Regions from separate parts of the Paenibacillus sp. FSL P4-0184 genome, predicted to be linked through region 4. Evidence: riboswitches for the same ligand, from Rfam matches in the RefSeq annotation. Region 4 holds a riboswitch; each other region holds the start of a gene.

Region 1 (3,839 bases), 590 kb from region 4:
CGCGGTCTGCACCCAGATGGTATTTCACATCACCCGTCCAGCCATAGTTAATGCCTGTAGAGCCTTCGGAAGGGAAAAGCTCCTTGTTCGGAGAATGATGAAACTCTGAAAATATAATGTCATAAGGTTTGCCCAAAATATGTGCAAGAACGTTGAGGCGACCACGATGCGCCATGCCCATCAGAATATGCTCTGCGCCGTCATGCGCAGCAGCGCGTACGATTTCATCCAGCATCGGTACGAGAGCGTCATTGCCTTCCAAGCTGAAACGCTTCTGACCCACAAAGGTTTTGTGAAGGAAGGTTTCGAATTGCTCTACTTGGATCAGGCGGTTTAGCAGCTCTTTACGTTCTGCATTATTTAAAGGCGCTGGTGAGCTTGTGGATTCTGCCTGTCTGTTCAACCATTTCAGTTCTTGTTCTTCATGCACATGCCCGAATTCATAGGCGATTGTCTTGGTGTAAGCCTGACGCATACGCTGAACTGCATCCCATCCGGTATGCACATCATTCGGCGCATTCTCCCAAATGAGCGTGGCAGGTAGTGCGAGCAGATCCTCACGAGTCAGCTCATAGGTTTCGAGTTCAAGATATTTAGCCATGGGATTGTGATCGCGCTCAAGCGGATCAATATCAGCGGCCATATGGCCATATATACGAATATTAGCGATTAGCTTGGAAGCTCTTACTGCCTTTCTAAGCCATTCGGTGTCTCCCGAAATGCGAGGCTGTGGAGCCGGTTCGCTATCCGGTGTTAGGGGTGGGGGACCCGAATTTGTAAAAAGCTCGCGATAATTATTCTCTACGGTGGAAGGATCTTTCACAAACTGTTCATATCTTTCTTGAATGTAGCCTAAATTGGGTCCGTAATACTTACTCCAAATGGATTCGTTATAGGGCTCTTTGGCTGCCATGAATACATCCTCCTTAACGGATGAACTCCATACGTGACATTTTGTGTCAACGCTTACTGGAGCTGTGATGATTGCGGTTTCATTTCTCATCTTATTGTGCTACTTTCCACACGTGTAATCAATTCTTTCTTTCGTCCAATACGTTCGCAAAATGGTATGGGTTAGCTTGTTCTAATGAAAAGAACGCTGTTTCTTCTCATTACCCATTCCTAAGGCCCACTAAAATGATTCTAATATCCTTATTTTTAACTAATAGGGAAGGAAGTATCATTCTATCGGCTTAATTAATTTTATGAATAGGACGAGTATCGTGTTAAAAGGACAAGTTATCGCACAAAAGCGCTTCTATTTTTTGTTTTTTAATGGAAAAACTAATCAGAAATCGACACACTTTTCCACTTTAGTATAGTATAATGTTATTGCAGTTAGCGATTTTCATATATTCAAAGTAGATCCTTTCGTGTAAAGGGTCCAGTAAAAGGTAAACCTGCCGAAAGGCAGGGGCACAAAGTCGCGGGTCTAAGGTAGAAATACTATGACAGCCGGATTGCCTGGGGACTAAAATCTTAGGAGGAGATTTTTTGGACAAGTCCAACCAGGGAAGCAACAGAGAACAGCAGGTCATTGATCTAGACGTAGAGTGGGTCCATTTATTATTAGCAGCTAAGAAGGCTGGCATAAAGGCAGATGAAATTCGTCGCTTCTTTCATGAGAAGACTGTGCAAGCCGTGCAGTGATACATTCAGAGCATTAGATATCAAAAGAGCACAGCGAGTTATCGCTGTGCTCTTTTTCTTTATATAAGAATCTATAAGTTTCAGACTTGGTCCTTATATTCTGCTAGAATTCAAACGCCTTCGCGGTCCATGGTAGGAGGGCGAAGGCGTTTATGTTTAATAGTATGAGTAGAAGAGGATCTTATCAGGTCAGGTGGAATATTAATCCTTCTGATCAAGGCGCCATTTCTGGTAGTCCAGAAACTCCTTGAATTCGCGTTTGCTTATGCCTGAGGCCATAGCTTCCTGCACCAATCGGAACCATTCCGAATCTAAAGGTGACTCCTCAGCATCATTAGGTTCTCCATAGAGCAAAGCGTGGATGGATACCTGAAGCGCATCGGCGATCTTTTCGATAAACTGGATTGAAGGATTGGATTGGATGTTTCTCTCCACATTGCTAAGATACGACTTAGCAACATCCGCTCTGTCCGCAAGCTCAGATAGGGACAATCCCTTTTCTAGGCGGAGATGCTGGATACGTTGGCCCATATTTTGTGGCACTATGCTGACGCCCCTCCGTTATTTTTGTTATTAGTATAGCAAATATCATTAAATTCGACAAAGTTTATTGTAAAGAGAAAAGCAGCATCTACTTATCCGTTTTCCGGAATAAGAATCTGCTGCTCTTCGAATGGAAGACTTATTAGATTAGTAGTCAGTTCCTCTGGCTTGTTTAGCAAAGAAATCCCAAGTCAGTGTCAACACATCTTTTTGGAAAATGTTCTGATCTTTACCGTCATCCACAAATTCGAACTTAACGGTGAAGCTATCAGATGTACCTGCTTTAATACCGGATGCTTCATTGCCTATGAACGGCAATTTTTCTACGAGATCAGGTGTTGAATTTTGCAAATCAGCCAGTGTTGTTTCATAAACTACAATATCCGGAATAATGTTACCGCTCTTGTCCTTATTTTGCAGGAATTTAACTTTAATGAATTTACCTAAATCAACACCATTGTTGTTACCACCCACGTCATTAACGGAGTATTTTGTTTTGAGAACAATAGAGCCGATATCGATGTTACCATCATTATTCAGTTTGAAATCTCTTTTGATAGTATCACCTGGTTTCAATTTATCCAGATTAACGATAACAGATGGGTCAGAGTTCAAATCCAGTGTACCAGCTGCGAATGTAGAGGTACTTGTTGCAGTGTCGCTAAAGTAAGCGAAAGTTCCTCCACCAATCAATGATAAACCCAGTGCTGCTGATGCTACGCCAAGACCCAATGTTTTCTTGATACCCATAATTAAAATTCCTCCTCGGTTTTTGTGGTTTTTTATAAAAGTTATATATTGTAACTTCCGGTTCGTAAGCGGAAGCGGACAATCAACGGATTACTGTATTTCAGTTGGAGGTGGAGAGGTGGGAAGTATAGCAGCATTTTTCTTTTCGAGTGCAGCTACAGCCTTCCATGATGAATACAGGGCATAGAGCAGGAGCATCAAGCCTGGTACAATCATGAGCACAACACTTCCAGCTTTGGAAACTGCGAAATTCATAGCGTAACCTACGTAAGGTACGGTGACCCCGGTATACTCAGCTACAACATTCGTGGAACTGGTAGGGTTCATATCAGGCGCATCATTGTTATCGCCTTTCGTGCGATACATGGCTTCACCAGTAGCGTTGTTCATTGTTGCTTCTACAACACGGTGAGTAATGAGCAGGTTTTCTTCATTTCTAAAGGTGATCACATCGCCTTTTTTGAAGCGATTCATATCTCCTCCGGGTTTTAAAGCGACAATCGATCCGGTTTGAATCCCTGGTTCCATCGAACCTGAGAGTACCGATTTGATCTGGTATCCGAAGAAGGCAGGTTCACCGCCGGAGGCCTTTGATAAAACTACGGCTACCACCAGCAGAATGAATATCACAAGCATGATGCTCGATAATGTATTGTTGATCATTTTTTTAATCCGCATATTATTCGCCACCTTTAACTTGTTGAGGGTCCGAAGGGGCTGGTGTTGCTACCGGTGGGGAAGTGGTTGTATCTTCCGCTTTTGGCGCCTCCTGAGGAACCGCTTGCTGTGGGACATCTTTTGGAATCGTTAGCTCTTCACCAATTTCCGGAACGACCGGGTTAGTGGCTGGGGCTTCAGGCTGTTCTTTATTTATGTTCTCTGGAGTAGCTTCACCT
Region 2 (3,839 bases), 1.9 Mb from region 4:
GTTTTTTCCATACCTTTTAGAGCCATATCTAGCTGTTTATTATTCACAACAATGAATATGACAGGAATATCCTTGCAGACAGCAGCGTTAATCTCTGCGCCTAGCATCATAAAGCAGCCATCTCCTGTAATGCAGAAAATCGTTTCTTCTGGAGCAGCAACCTTTGCACCAATCGCCATCCCGATGGAATTACCCATGCAAGCAAAGTAAGCATCGAAAACAAAACTGCCCGGTTTCTTAACCTTGTACCATTTCGCAGCATGGAAACCGTGACTTCCATCATCAACAAAGACTGTGCTGTTATAAGGAATCAAATCACTCATCGTACTCAAGACCGATGCAAGTGAAAGGTTTGGTAAAATCGGAGGCTCTTCGGTATAATCGGAATTTGTCGGTGCTTCGCGTTTTGTGATATTGTTCGTGTCAATATTATTGAGATAGTAAACTAGATTGTCGCGTAGATCTCCAGTCACTGGAATCGTTTTAGAGAACAATATTTTTCCGACAAAAGTCGGATCGCTATCAAACTGAATTAATGTTGCAGGATGATTTTCCCTTTTAAGATTACAAATAGTCATATCACTTAAACGTGACCCGAGAACGATAAATAGATCACTTTGATTCAGCAAGTCATCCCCATGGGTACAACCGCCTACTCCAATTGGACCGTGATAGAGTGGATGATCCCAAGCTATAGCCCCTTTACCACCTGGAGATGTAACTACAGGAATATTAAATGTTTCCGCTAATTGAATTAGCTCACTATGTGCTCCTGAGCGGTTAACGCCCTTACCTGCGATAATTATTGGATTCTTAGAGTTATTTATAGCATCAAGTACACGGTCGATATTAGCATGGCTAACCAGTGATTCGCGTTCAGGGATTACAATATTACATTCCTCTAGCAATTCCGTTTGTACATCAAAAGGAATACAAAGGTGAACTGGACCACGATTACCGCTCAAAGCAATGGATATGGCATGATTAAAGATTGTGTTAAAGTGATCTCCACGTTCAATAAGCTTGCTATATAAGGTGGCAGGTCTAAACATATCAGCTAAATCAGCTAGAAAAGAGGTAGAGTCCTGACATTGGGGAATTCCAAGCTCTTTAATAGATTGATGGCCAGTAATAAATAGGACAGGTAGGTTGTTAGCCTTAGCATGTGCTGCTGCAGTTAATAGGTTTGTTCCACCAGGACCTGAAGTACCAAAAGCTACACCTAGTTTTCCAGTTTTAAGCGCATACCCGGCTGCTTCGAAGCCGGAACTGGACTCATGTCTCCCAGGAATAAATTCAATACCGTAATCTACCATTTTAAGAACAATAGGACAAATGGATTTCCCGATAATACCAAAGGAATGGGTAACACCTAGGTTCCGTAGTGCTTCCGACATGTAATCTGCGACTGTCTTCAAAAAATACACCTCACAAGTTGATTGTTATTTTAAAATCAAACATTAGAAAACCTGTGCTCTGAATTAGGGCACAGGTTGGTGGCATAAATCGCCATAGAGACTGAACAATTGTTCAGTCGTTTTGGTTTTCTGCAACCTGGCAGTCATGGCCTCTGATTAAAAAAATGAGGCTGTAGATCCATGGTTTTGCGTCATCCTCTTTCGAAGATTTTGCCAATATTAATTTTAAAATTTATAAGAAGAATTTTCCTTTACAATATATTCCTAGAGAACCTTTGTCAATATATTTTCGCAAATTAACTCGAATTTTGACGAAAGTATTGTCCAACCTATGAAATAATAGATATAAAAAAACTCCCCCTAAGTCAAAACTTAGGAGGAGTTTTTGGACTTGTTTATATGATTTGCAAGTGACTTAAAACTTGAAAATATGGATAGTCTTCTGTAGATTAAACACAGCCTGTGTCATTTTCTCAGTTTCTTCAGCAACAGACTGCAGGGCATTAATTTGTTCATTCATAGCGGCGGATACTTCCTCGGTGCCGGCAGCGGTTTGCTGTGTGATCGCAGAGATATTCTCTATTGCACTTGAGATTTTCAAGGCACTTTCCAACATCAGATCACTTTCAGCAGAGAAGGAAGAGATTTGCTCGGTAATATACTGCACACTTTGCACAATTTGAGCAAAGATATGAGCAGATTGAGTGATCATCTCATTCTGTACCTGTACGACTTCTTCGTTGATAGCGATATTGTCAATCGCTTGTTTGATATCAGTTTCGATGCTCCGAACTAAGCCAAAGACTTCCTTCGTTGAAGCCGTTGATTCCTCGGCAAGTTTACGAACCTCCTGTGCGACTACAGCAAATCCTCGACCATGCTCTCCGGCGCGTGCTGCTTCGATGGAGGCATTCAGCGATAAGAGGTTGGTCTGCTCAGCGATCTCTGTGATGGTTTTTGTAATCATCGTAATTCCGCGAGCATTATGAGACAGGGCTTCGATAGTATCAGCTACTTTTTGAGTAGCCTGGATGTTTTTGCGCATGCCTTCAGCTTGAGTATCAACGGACTGCCGTCCTTGTTCAACTAGTTCTAATGTATGTATTGAACGTCTGTTCATTTCTTTCGTTGAGTTCGTATAATTGGATACTTTATTCTCAATATCTTTAATAGATTCTGTCATTTCAGCGATATCCGTAGATATTTCATTTGCACCAAGAGCTAGCTCGTTAGACGAAGAGGCTACCTGTGCCATGACAATTTTCAAATTCTGATTCTTATCTTCGATTCCACGGCTTGCATCCATAACTTGACGAGTGATTTGTGATGCTTCTGTCAAAATCTTCTTGAGCTTGTCAATCATAGTATTAAAGGAACGACTTACGTCCCCCATAGACCCGTTCTCATCGGCTCTACTAGTAAAATCCCCTTTTGAAATACTATGAGATACATTCGCGATGTCATCAAAAGAAGATGTAAGCGTTCTCTCGATAAAGCGGGCCACTGGGAAGGTTAGAGCAGCAAGAACAACGATTAGAACAATACCCAAAATAATGTTGCCTAAGATCATAAAAGTAACTAAAACAGGAATGGCAAATAGTGCGGCAACGAGGTAACATCCGGCAACAATTCTTTGTTTTAACGGAAGTTTATGCATCCAGTTCATTGGTATAATGTCCTCCTTATTAATATTATGTATTGGTGTTATTATATGGGATTTAAAGGTGATTGGTCTATAGTAAGAACTGACATAAATCTTCTTTTCGGAGTAGTTCTTTAGATTTCGTGTCAAAAATCCTCATAAATAGCGGAAATTTTTGCGATAGCAGACTTTACCATCTCTAAAAGTTCTTGCGGTGAAAGTACAATAACTGAGGGACTAAAAGAAAGGATTATCCGGCAGGCCGACTCGATCGTATTAAATTCGGCATCTACGTTCACCCACTCTGCATTGCTAGTTGGCTCTATCAATTGGACAGAGACGAATCTTTCTCGCTGTAATTCTTTTAAGACAGATGCTCTAACCCTTAGCTTTACTTGATACTTCGGCAGTGCTGCTTTAAAGGCCGTGGTGGACTCTTCCCAGTACTGTTTTAAATCAAAGTCATCAGGTCTTTTAAACCACTCATGTGTCTCCTCAACGTTAACTAATCTGGACACACGAAAGGTCCGTAGTTCATCTTTGCTTTTGGCTACGACATACCATACTCCACGTTTTGCAACTAACCCAAGAGGTTCAATGAAACGGACCGTTGTCTCGTTGCTCCGGAGATAAGTGATTTTTACTTTACGGTCCTCCCAAAGTGCTCTCTGCAGTACAGAAAGGAACGGATAAGTCTCATCCGAAGGATGCCAACTGGCGCCATCAATATGAATACGCTCGCTTAGGTAATTTGCTGGGTTACTAAGTCGATGTGAGGA
Region 3 (3,839 bases), 1.3 Mb from region 4:
TCTAAAGGTACTTGAAAGCCCTCAAGGTGAACCAGAATCCATGGTACAACGTGTCTGGAGACAGCTGGAGGAAGCGGGGATGGCAGAATCATCTTATCTGGCCACCGGCCGCAGCCAAGTAGAAATGATACAAAGCCAACTGGGAAGTCATGTGCCGATTATCGTTGAACCGGAGCGTCGGGATACTTTTCCGGCTATCGCCTTAACAGCTACCTATCTTTATTCAGTGGCAGGTGTTTCTCCAGCGGAGACGGTAGCAATATTGCCTGTTGACCCTTATGTAGAAGCATCCTTTTTCGATACCATAGCTATGCTTGAGGGGACCATGCTGGAAAGTGGAGCAAATCTGGCACTAATGGGTGTTGTTCCTGAACATGCCTCAGAGAAATACGGATATATTATTCCTACCACCGAAGAGGCGGGGGGAAATGGTTTTATGAAGGTGAGTCATTTTCAAGAGAAACCAGACCGCATACAAGCAGAACAGCTCATCGAGCAAAATGCATTGTGGAATTGTGGAGTGTTTGCCTTCCGCTTAGGGTACTTGTTAGATATTTTGCAGCGTAAAGGGTTGCCTTTAGGATATGAAGAATTGCAGAAGCAGTATAAGCTATTGTCTTCCATCAGCTTTGATTATGAAGTGGTAGAGAAAGAAGAACATATTGTAGTACAGCCGTATGATGGATTCTGGAAGGATCTTGGAACGTGGAATACGCTGACAGAGGAAATGAGTAGCAAACATGTAGGAAAAGGTTTTGTAACGGCGGATTCTGAGGGGACTTGCTTGATTAATGAGCTGGATATTCCGATTACGGTAATTGGTGCGAAGGATCTGATCATTGCGGCTAGCCCGGATGGGATTCTAGTTACCCATAAAGCTGAGAGCCCGCGGATTAAAGAAGTGCTGAAGACCTTTGAACAAAGACCGATGTACGAGGAACGCCGCTGGGGCCATTACAAAGTTATTGATTATGTGAAATATGATGAAGGCAATGAAGTGCTGACCAAACGGATTTTTATATCCGAGGGGAATAATATCAGCTATCAATTACATCGCAAGCGTAGTGAAATTTGGACAATCGTCAGCGGCGAAGCAAGTATTGTGCTGAATGAGAAAAAACATAATGTGAAGGCTGGGGACGTGGTACGTATACCGGAAGGAACGAAGCACGCGATCCTTGCTTTGACGGATGTCGAGTTTATAGAGGTACAGACGGGTTCTGAATTAGTAGAAGAAGATAACATTCGTATTACTTTAGACTGGAATGATATAGAACTACAACAATTCATTTCATAGGTCTAACCTATCTATTTAACCAATCCAAAATTTCTTGAAACAGGTAAATTGACTCAATTATCAAAAAAAGTCATAAAAACACTAAATATATCATTAATTGTCGTCGATACTTACGGTAAGAGAGATTATTTCTCTTAAATTGAAAAGGCAAACCTATCGAAAGGTAGGGACGCAAAGCTATAGGGCCTTCGAAAGAGTGGCAGCCTGGCTACCGAAAGGGAGATTATTTTGAAAGCTTACCGTACGTATCGATTATTTGGCGCATTTCTGTCACTCGTCTTGTTTCTGACTGCACTTCCGCTTACTGTTGGAATTTCGCCGTCTGTTGTCATAGCTGCTTCAAATTCTGGAACGCCAGTTACCCCAGGAGCCTCACCTGAAGCCGTAAAGCTGCTTAACTATTTTTACTCGATCTCAGGAAAAGGTATTATTGCTGGTCAACATGACTATTTAGAAAGTCCAGATGAAATTAACAATATGCTGAAGGGAACCAGCGGACAATATGCCGCTCTTCACGGTTATGAACTGGGCGCGATCAGCGGTCAGTCAGAAGGAACGATGACCTGGCAGCGTCAAAATGTGGTGAACAGCGCCATCAACTGGAATAAAGCGGGCGGGATCGTAGCTATGACTTTTCATGCTAACCTGCCGGGCACCTCTTATGACTGGGATAATGTGAAAAAAACACTTAGTCAGAATGAGTTCGATAGTTACGTTACACCGGGTACCAAGCAATATAACAGTCTGATCGCTGAACTTGATAAGGTGGCAGTCTCTTTAAAAAGCTTGCGCGATGCCAATGTTCCGGTGCTTTGGAGACCCTATCATGAAATGAACGGGAACTGGTTCTGGTGGGGGAAGAAAAATAACTTTTCTAAACTTTGGAATATTATGTATGACCGTTTTGTTAACGTTCATAAATTAAATAATTTGTTATGGGTATGGAGTCCGAATGCTCCCAATGTTTGGTCAGATCCTTATGCGCTAACTTATCCAGGTGCTGATAAAGTAGATATTCTGGCAGTAGATATATACGAAAATGATTACCAGCAAAAATACTATGACAGCTTGTTGAGTCTAGCCGCAGGCAAACCGATTGCGATCGGGGAGAATGGTGAAATGCCTAATCTGGAGAAGCTTCAGCAATCACAAAGTAAATGGACGTATATGATGAGCTGGGGAAAAATGCTTTACGAGAATAACAGTGCAGACACAATCAAAACATTTATGAATAGCAACTACACCCTGACCAGAGATAAATTAAATACTGGTCTGGCACCGACACCTAGCGCTGCACCAGCGCCGGCACCTCCCGAAGAAGATGGTGAGGCAGCCATTCCTCTTGCGAAGGGGCTTGCAGGAGAATATTACAACAACATACAGCTATCGGGAACAGCAGCTCTTACTAGAACTGATGCAATTATCGATTTCAATTGGCGGCAAGGATCGCCGGATGCCGCCCTCGGGATTGATCGTTTCTCCATACGTTGGAGCGGTAAAATTAAGCCATTTTATGATGAGCAATATACATTTTACACTACCTCAGATGATGGCATCCGTGTGTGGGTGAATGGGCAATCCGTGATTGATAGTTGGACTAAGCAAAGTGGTACTGAGCGTAAGGGGAATATAACGCTGAAGGCTGGTCAGCTATACGATATCAAGGTGGAGTATTACGAAAATGAAGGCGATGCGAGAGTCCGCTTGATGTGGGAAAGTGCTAGTCAAGCTAAAGAGACAGTTCCAGCAAGTGCACTTTATCTTCCGGATGTCTCCTGATTGATGAAAATTACAGGTCGATCCTTAGTGGCTCTGCGTTATTGCAGAGCTACTAAGCTATAGTCCTCATTAGGTCAGAAGACGATTGTCCGATAACAGGTATGTTTATTTAGCACCTGTGGAGGCAGTACAGCTACCGAAAGGAGGATTTATTTGCGTAAATATTATAAGCAAAACAGATTGTTGTTTACTATATTACCGGTGTTTATTATTTTTTCCTTGCTGCCTTGGGGAGAGGTTAAGAGTCTTCCGAAGGCTATGAGTGTTTCTTCCTCTCCTCCTCCGGCTATACCAAGCAATCCATCAGCTTCTGAAGAAGCCAAGCAACTGCTGAGTAATTTGGTGAATCTACGTGGCAAAGGGATCCTGTCTGGCCAGCATGATTATCTAGAAAGTCCAGATGAACTGGTTCATAAGCTGAAGAATACATCGGGACAAAATGCCGTTCTACATGGTTATGAATTGGGGGCAATTAATAATCAACCCGAAGGGACGATCGCAGAACAGCGGCAAGCTGTTATAGACAGTGCAATTGAGTGGCATCAAGAGGGTGGTATTGTAGCCATGACATTCCATCAGAGTTTGCCGGGAACCTCTCCAGAATGGTCCAATGTAAACAGAAGTCTCAGTCAAGAGAAATTTAATGCTTATGTTACACCTGGGACGGCTCAGTATAAGAGGCTAATCTCAGATCTAGACGAGGTTGCGGGGTATTTGGGTCAGTTGCGTGATGCCGGAGTTCCGGTCTTATGGCGACCTTACC
Region 4 (3,839 bases):
ATTGGTACTAATCGCGGTTCCGCTAGATACAAGTTGGAAGGTCTCTCCTTTACTCGTCTCTGATACATAGATTTCAAAAGCCTCTGGGAAGCCTTTGCGGTTATCTCTAGCCAGAAAAGCCAATCTATCTAGTACTTTCGCTTGCGCTAATTCAAACACGACTTCATTCGTGAAGCTGTCATCATTGTTTTTGTTCGTTTCCCAGTGTGTATTCGGCTGGTCATCGAGCATGTATTCCGGTTTGGTACCTGGATAGCTCCCACCGTTCACCGTTACTTTTGATACGTTTGAGTTGGGCATTCTATAAGCTTCGCTATAGGCATTTTCGTATGCTGTACCATAGCCTTTTAGCTTCGAAACCTTAGCCGCTGTTGCCTCTATTTGATGGTTCTCCAGAAGTACGTTTGCATTCTCTATATCTGCTTGAAACTGCGCGTTCAGTGGATGTGTCTGCACTTCTTGTTCTAAAGCCGTTAATTTCTCCACCGTATTAAATGCTGCGCTAACTTGACTCAAGGTATCGTCTGTAAATAAATTTTTCATTTTAGCGGATACGGTATCTTCTTTATAAAAAGAAAACTCAGCCGCACTCGCCCAATCTTGGTTAGCTTTTTTGAAGACAAATTTAAGTCTCTTGAAGGCTGTAGGTGCAAACTGAATCTCTACTACGTCACCTGCTCCGCCTTTATATTCTCCAGAGGATACTAGCGTATAATCGCCTGCATCCGTAGTTGAGCCATAAATATCAAATTCCTGAGCAAACCCCTTCCCCTTTGCACTGGATTGTCTTGCAGCGTATACGATTCTATTTAATTCAGTGGACTCATTGAAAACAAAGACAACCTCATTCGTAAACGTTGAACTGTTCGGTTTGCCCGTTTCCCAATGCGTACTCATATCGCCATCCATAGCCTTAGCTATAGGTGAACCTGAGTAGTTGCCACCGTTATTGGTAATGGATTTAATATTCGCAGGATTCATTCTAAAAACATCATTATAAGCGCTTAGGATAGCCTTGCCGTACAGATCAAAAGGAATAACTGACGCATTGCTGAATAGGTCAGCCTTGCTTTGTACTACAGTGTTCACTACACTTACCTTGCTTACATCACTTGCTAAAGCATAACCTGCCTCACTCGAAAAACTAGCTAACATGGCTGCCGATGTAGCGATCGCAATCATTTTTTTCATCTTTTCTACCCCCTAGATGTAATATGAATCTCTTCCGTGCCTAAAAATAGGCACAAAAAAAACTACCCCAAAAGAGTAGCTTGATTGCGTATAAAGTCGCATAAAAACTAAGACTTAATTTTTATTAAACTTTAACAAGCATAAACGCCTTCGGCGTCCTTATAAGGACGATAAGGGTTTAGGCGAGAAATATAAGACATTAAGTATAGGTGTATAACTTAACCTTTCTTATATTTTAACAAAAAGCGTAATACACTCTTTGGCAGCTGGCTGACAATAGTTATGATAACCTTAGTCCCTATAGCTTTGCGTCCCTACATTTCCATAGGTTTGCCTATGAAGTTTCGAATACATTACAAAGAGTAACATAACGCTACATCTGATCGCATGATTAATTGGTATGAAATCCGAATAGGTAATTGCAATTACTTTTTCTATCGTGATAGATATTATTTATCGACTATCCCGGAAGAGAGAGGACACTTTAGGACTGGAGGTCTACTTAACTCCCCGCACCAAACAAACGCCGGAACCAATTCCACACATCGCCCGTGATGGGAATTAATCCGAAGCCATGCTCGCCAACTGCGATTAGACCATATGCCCATTGGCCAATAGCTACTGCTCCCCCAGCAATTCGTCCTATGGCTACCGCCCCAAATGCCGTATCACCTATGGCAACAGCTCCCAACGCTTTTTCGGCTATCGCGATCGCTCCTACAGCCACTCCTGCAATGGCAATCGCCCCAGCTGCGAAGCCAAGCCAGCTAATTGCTATCGCTCCAAGGGCTAACCACATTCCTAGTGATATTGCACCCACGGATAGAACCCCTACGCTTATCGCACCTATGGAAATCAGGCCAACAGCTATATCTCCAATGGCAATTAATCCAACAGCTGTCTTCACTTGTGGCTTGCTTCCGTGACCATACCCCTGACCTGAGTATCGACCCAAATTGCTGCGAATACTTACCACCGGAAATGATGGAGACGGCCATTGATAATCAATTTCTCGTCCACCTAACCCTCTAGAATCCGCCCAGCGTGTGATGTACTTATGCCATTTCATATCCATCCCGTCCCCCTTCTCAATTACCTTAATTATACAACCCCGGGGGTTGGCTGTACTCAGACTCTGACCTGAAATTCACCTCATCCTCTAGACGGAGTTATACTCATTAGGATCACTGTTTGGGAATAGGATCAGGCTTTCCAAATAAATATCCCTGAAACAACTGATAACCACTCTGCTTAAGCCATTCAAAGTCCCCTCTAAACTCCACACCTTCTGCTAAAGGAACGGATTGGATTTCTAAAGCTTTTTCTAAAAATTGTTTAGCTATTTTCTGTTTGTTCAGATCGCTGGACACACCCTGAACATATTTCATATCCAGCTTCATGTAATGGGGTTTAAGCTCCAACAACATCTCGATCGTGCTGAAGCCCTCGCCAACATCATCTAAAGCGTATTCAAATCCCCGATCCTTGTAATATGTCAAAATAGCTTTCAAATGAGCGAGATCATCCACTTTCTCCGTCTCAACAACTTCAAAGACAAAAAGAGAGGGATCGACGCCTAATTGATTGGCCAGTTCAATGGTTGATCTTAAGCAGAACTCTGGCGCGTAGATCGACGTTGGGATAAAATTAATAAAGGTTTTTTTATTTAAGGGTGCAGCATATTTTACAGCAGTCATTCTACATAACCGGTCTAAAGCATATAAACGCCCACGATTCCGTGCCGCTGCAAAAATCTCATTAGGATAGATAAGGGACCCATCTTCTTTTTTAAATCTGGATAGGAGCTCGTATGCAAAAAGCTCTTCCCGTACGTTCACAATCGGTTGGAAGTGACAAGTAACTAAACCCTTAGTTATAACCTCATCAATCCACTCCATATCAAGTACAGTGGGTAATTCGGATAGAGGTCTCCATGTTTGGTCATCTATACGGAATTCAACCTGCTCCGACTCCATATGGTCATTACAGAAATCTAGAAAATCCCGCACCCCAGCCTCCTTAATCGTAATCACATTTTCTTCTACCTTATGTATCGTATTACTTCTACTCAAGTGATGAATAACCTCAGGTAAAATCCTTAGATTAAGCTCACCATGAGCCTTGATTTCAAAATTCAGCTCTCTTACTACACAATGATTACATGCCACATTCATAACCCCTTTAACAATCAATTCTCTGAAAAAGATCCCGGAACTGCTCTTCTCAATCGAAATCCGTATACTCTAGTAAATACGTCGGGTCTAACACGGTGATCTGCTGATGTTGAATATCAATAATCTTTTGCTCTTGCAGATCTTTAAGCACAAGGGTAGCCGTCTCCCTTAACGTTCCGATCATATCCGTGAACTGCTGATGGGTCAGTCGGAGATCAATCCTCTGCTGGCCTTGCTCCTCTATCCCGAATCTTTGGTATAGTCTTCTTAGTGTAAAAATCGCACGCGCTCTCGCATCATGAAATTTCATTTCATGTAATAACCGATTCGATAAAAATAAACGGTCCATTTGCAGCAGCATCAATTGTTCCTTAATCAACGGGTAATCGGCAAGCATCTGCTCAAAAGGCTCACGTTTAATCACAAATAATACAGTATCATTCATAGCCACCGCAGACAGCACTCTTATATTGG

The links. A riboswitch is a leader RNA that binds a small molecule or an ion and turns the genes downstream of it on or off. The one in region 4 is predicted to bind cyclic di-GMP.
Region 1: it holds a riboswitch for cyclic di-GMP, as region 4 does, so the genes downstream of both, MKY52_RS07295 (anti-repressor SinI family protein) here and MKY52_RS09955 (NPCBM/NEW2 domain-containing protein) in region 4, are expected to answer to the same signal.
Region 2: it holds a riboswitch for cyclic di-GMP, as region 4 does, so the genes downstream of both, MKY52_RS18365 (thiamine pyrophosphate-binding protein) here and MKY52_RS09955 (NPCBM/NEW2 domain-containing protein) in region 4, are expected to answer to the same signal.
Region 3: it holds a riboswitch for cyclic di-GMP, as region 4 does, so the genes downstream of both, MKY52_RS04435 (glycosyl hydrolase) here and MKY52_RS09955 (NPCBM/NEW2 domain-containing protein) in region 4, are expected to answer to the same signal.

Annotation. Positions count from the first base shown of each region.
Region 1 is NZ_JBBORN010000001.1:1,701,508-1,705,346, reverse strand. It holds gene MKY52_RS07300 (2-oxoglutarate dehydrogenase E1 component) at 1-913, opposite strand, end outside; cyclic di-GMP riboswitch class I at 1,384-1,468, shown strand; gene MKY52_RS07295 (anti-repressor SinI family protein) at 1,495-1,650, shown strand; gene MKY52_RS07290 (helix-turn-helix domain-containing protein) at 1,852-2,181, opposite strand; gene MKY52_RS07285 (TasA family protein) at 2,341-2,943, opposite strand; gene sipW (signal peptidase I SipW) at 3,034-3,621, opposite strand; gene MKY52_RS07275 (hypothetical protein) at 3,623-3,839, opposite strand, start outside.
Region 2 is NZ_JBBORN010000001.1:4,200,262-4,204,100, forward strand. It holds gene MKY52_RS18365 (thiamine pyrophosphate-binding protein) at 1-1,427, opposite strand, end outside; cyclic di-GMP riboswitch class I at 1,546-1,643, opposite strand; gene MKY52_RS18370 (methyl-accepting chemotaxis protein) at 1,834-3,084, opposite strand; gene MKY52_RS18375 (helix-turn-helix transcriptional regulator) at 3,207-3,839, opposite strand, start outside.
Region 3 is NZ_JBBORN010000001.1:1,036,990-1,040,828, reverse strand. It holds gene MKY52_RS04440 (sugar phosphate nucleotidyltransferase) at 1-1,297, shown strand, start outside; cyclic di-GMP riboswitch class I at 1,434-1,513, shown strand; gene MKY52_RS04435 (glycosyl hydrolase) at 1,526-3,076, shown strand; gene MKY52_RS04430 (glycosyl hydrolase) at 3,230-3,839, shown strand, end outside.
Region 4 is NZ_JBBORN010000001.1:2,295,131-2,298,969, reverse strand. It holds gene MKY52_RS09955 (NPCBM/NEW2 domain-containing protein) at 1-1,191, opposite strand, end outside; cyclic di-GMP riboswitch class I at 1,450-1,536, opposite strand; gene MKY52_RS09950 (hypothetical protein) at 1,694-2,266, opposite strand; gene MKY52_RS09945 (EAL domain-containing protein) at 2,376-3,359, opposite strand; gene MKY52_RS09940 (Crp/Fnr family transcriptional regulator) at 3,415-3,839, opposite strand, start outside.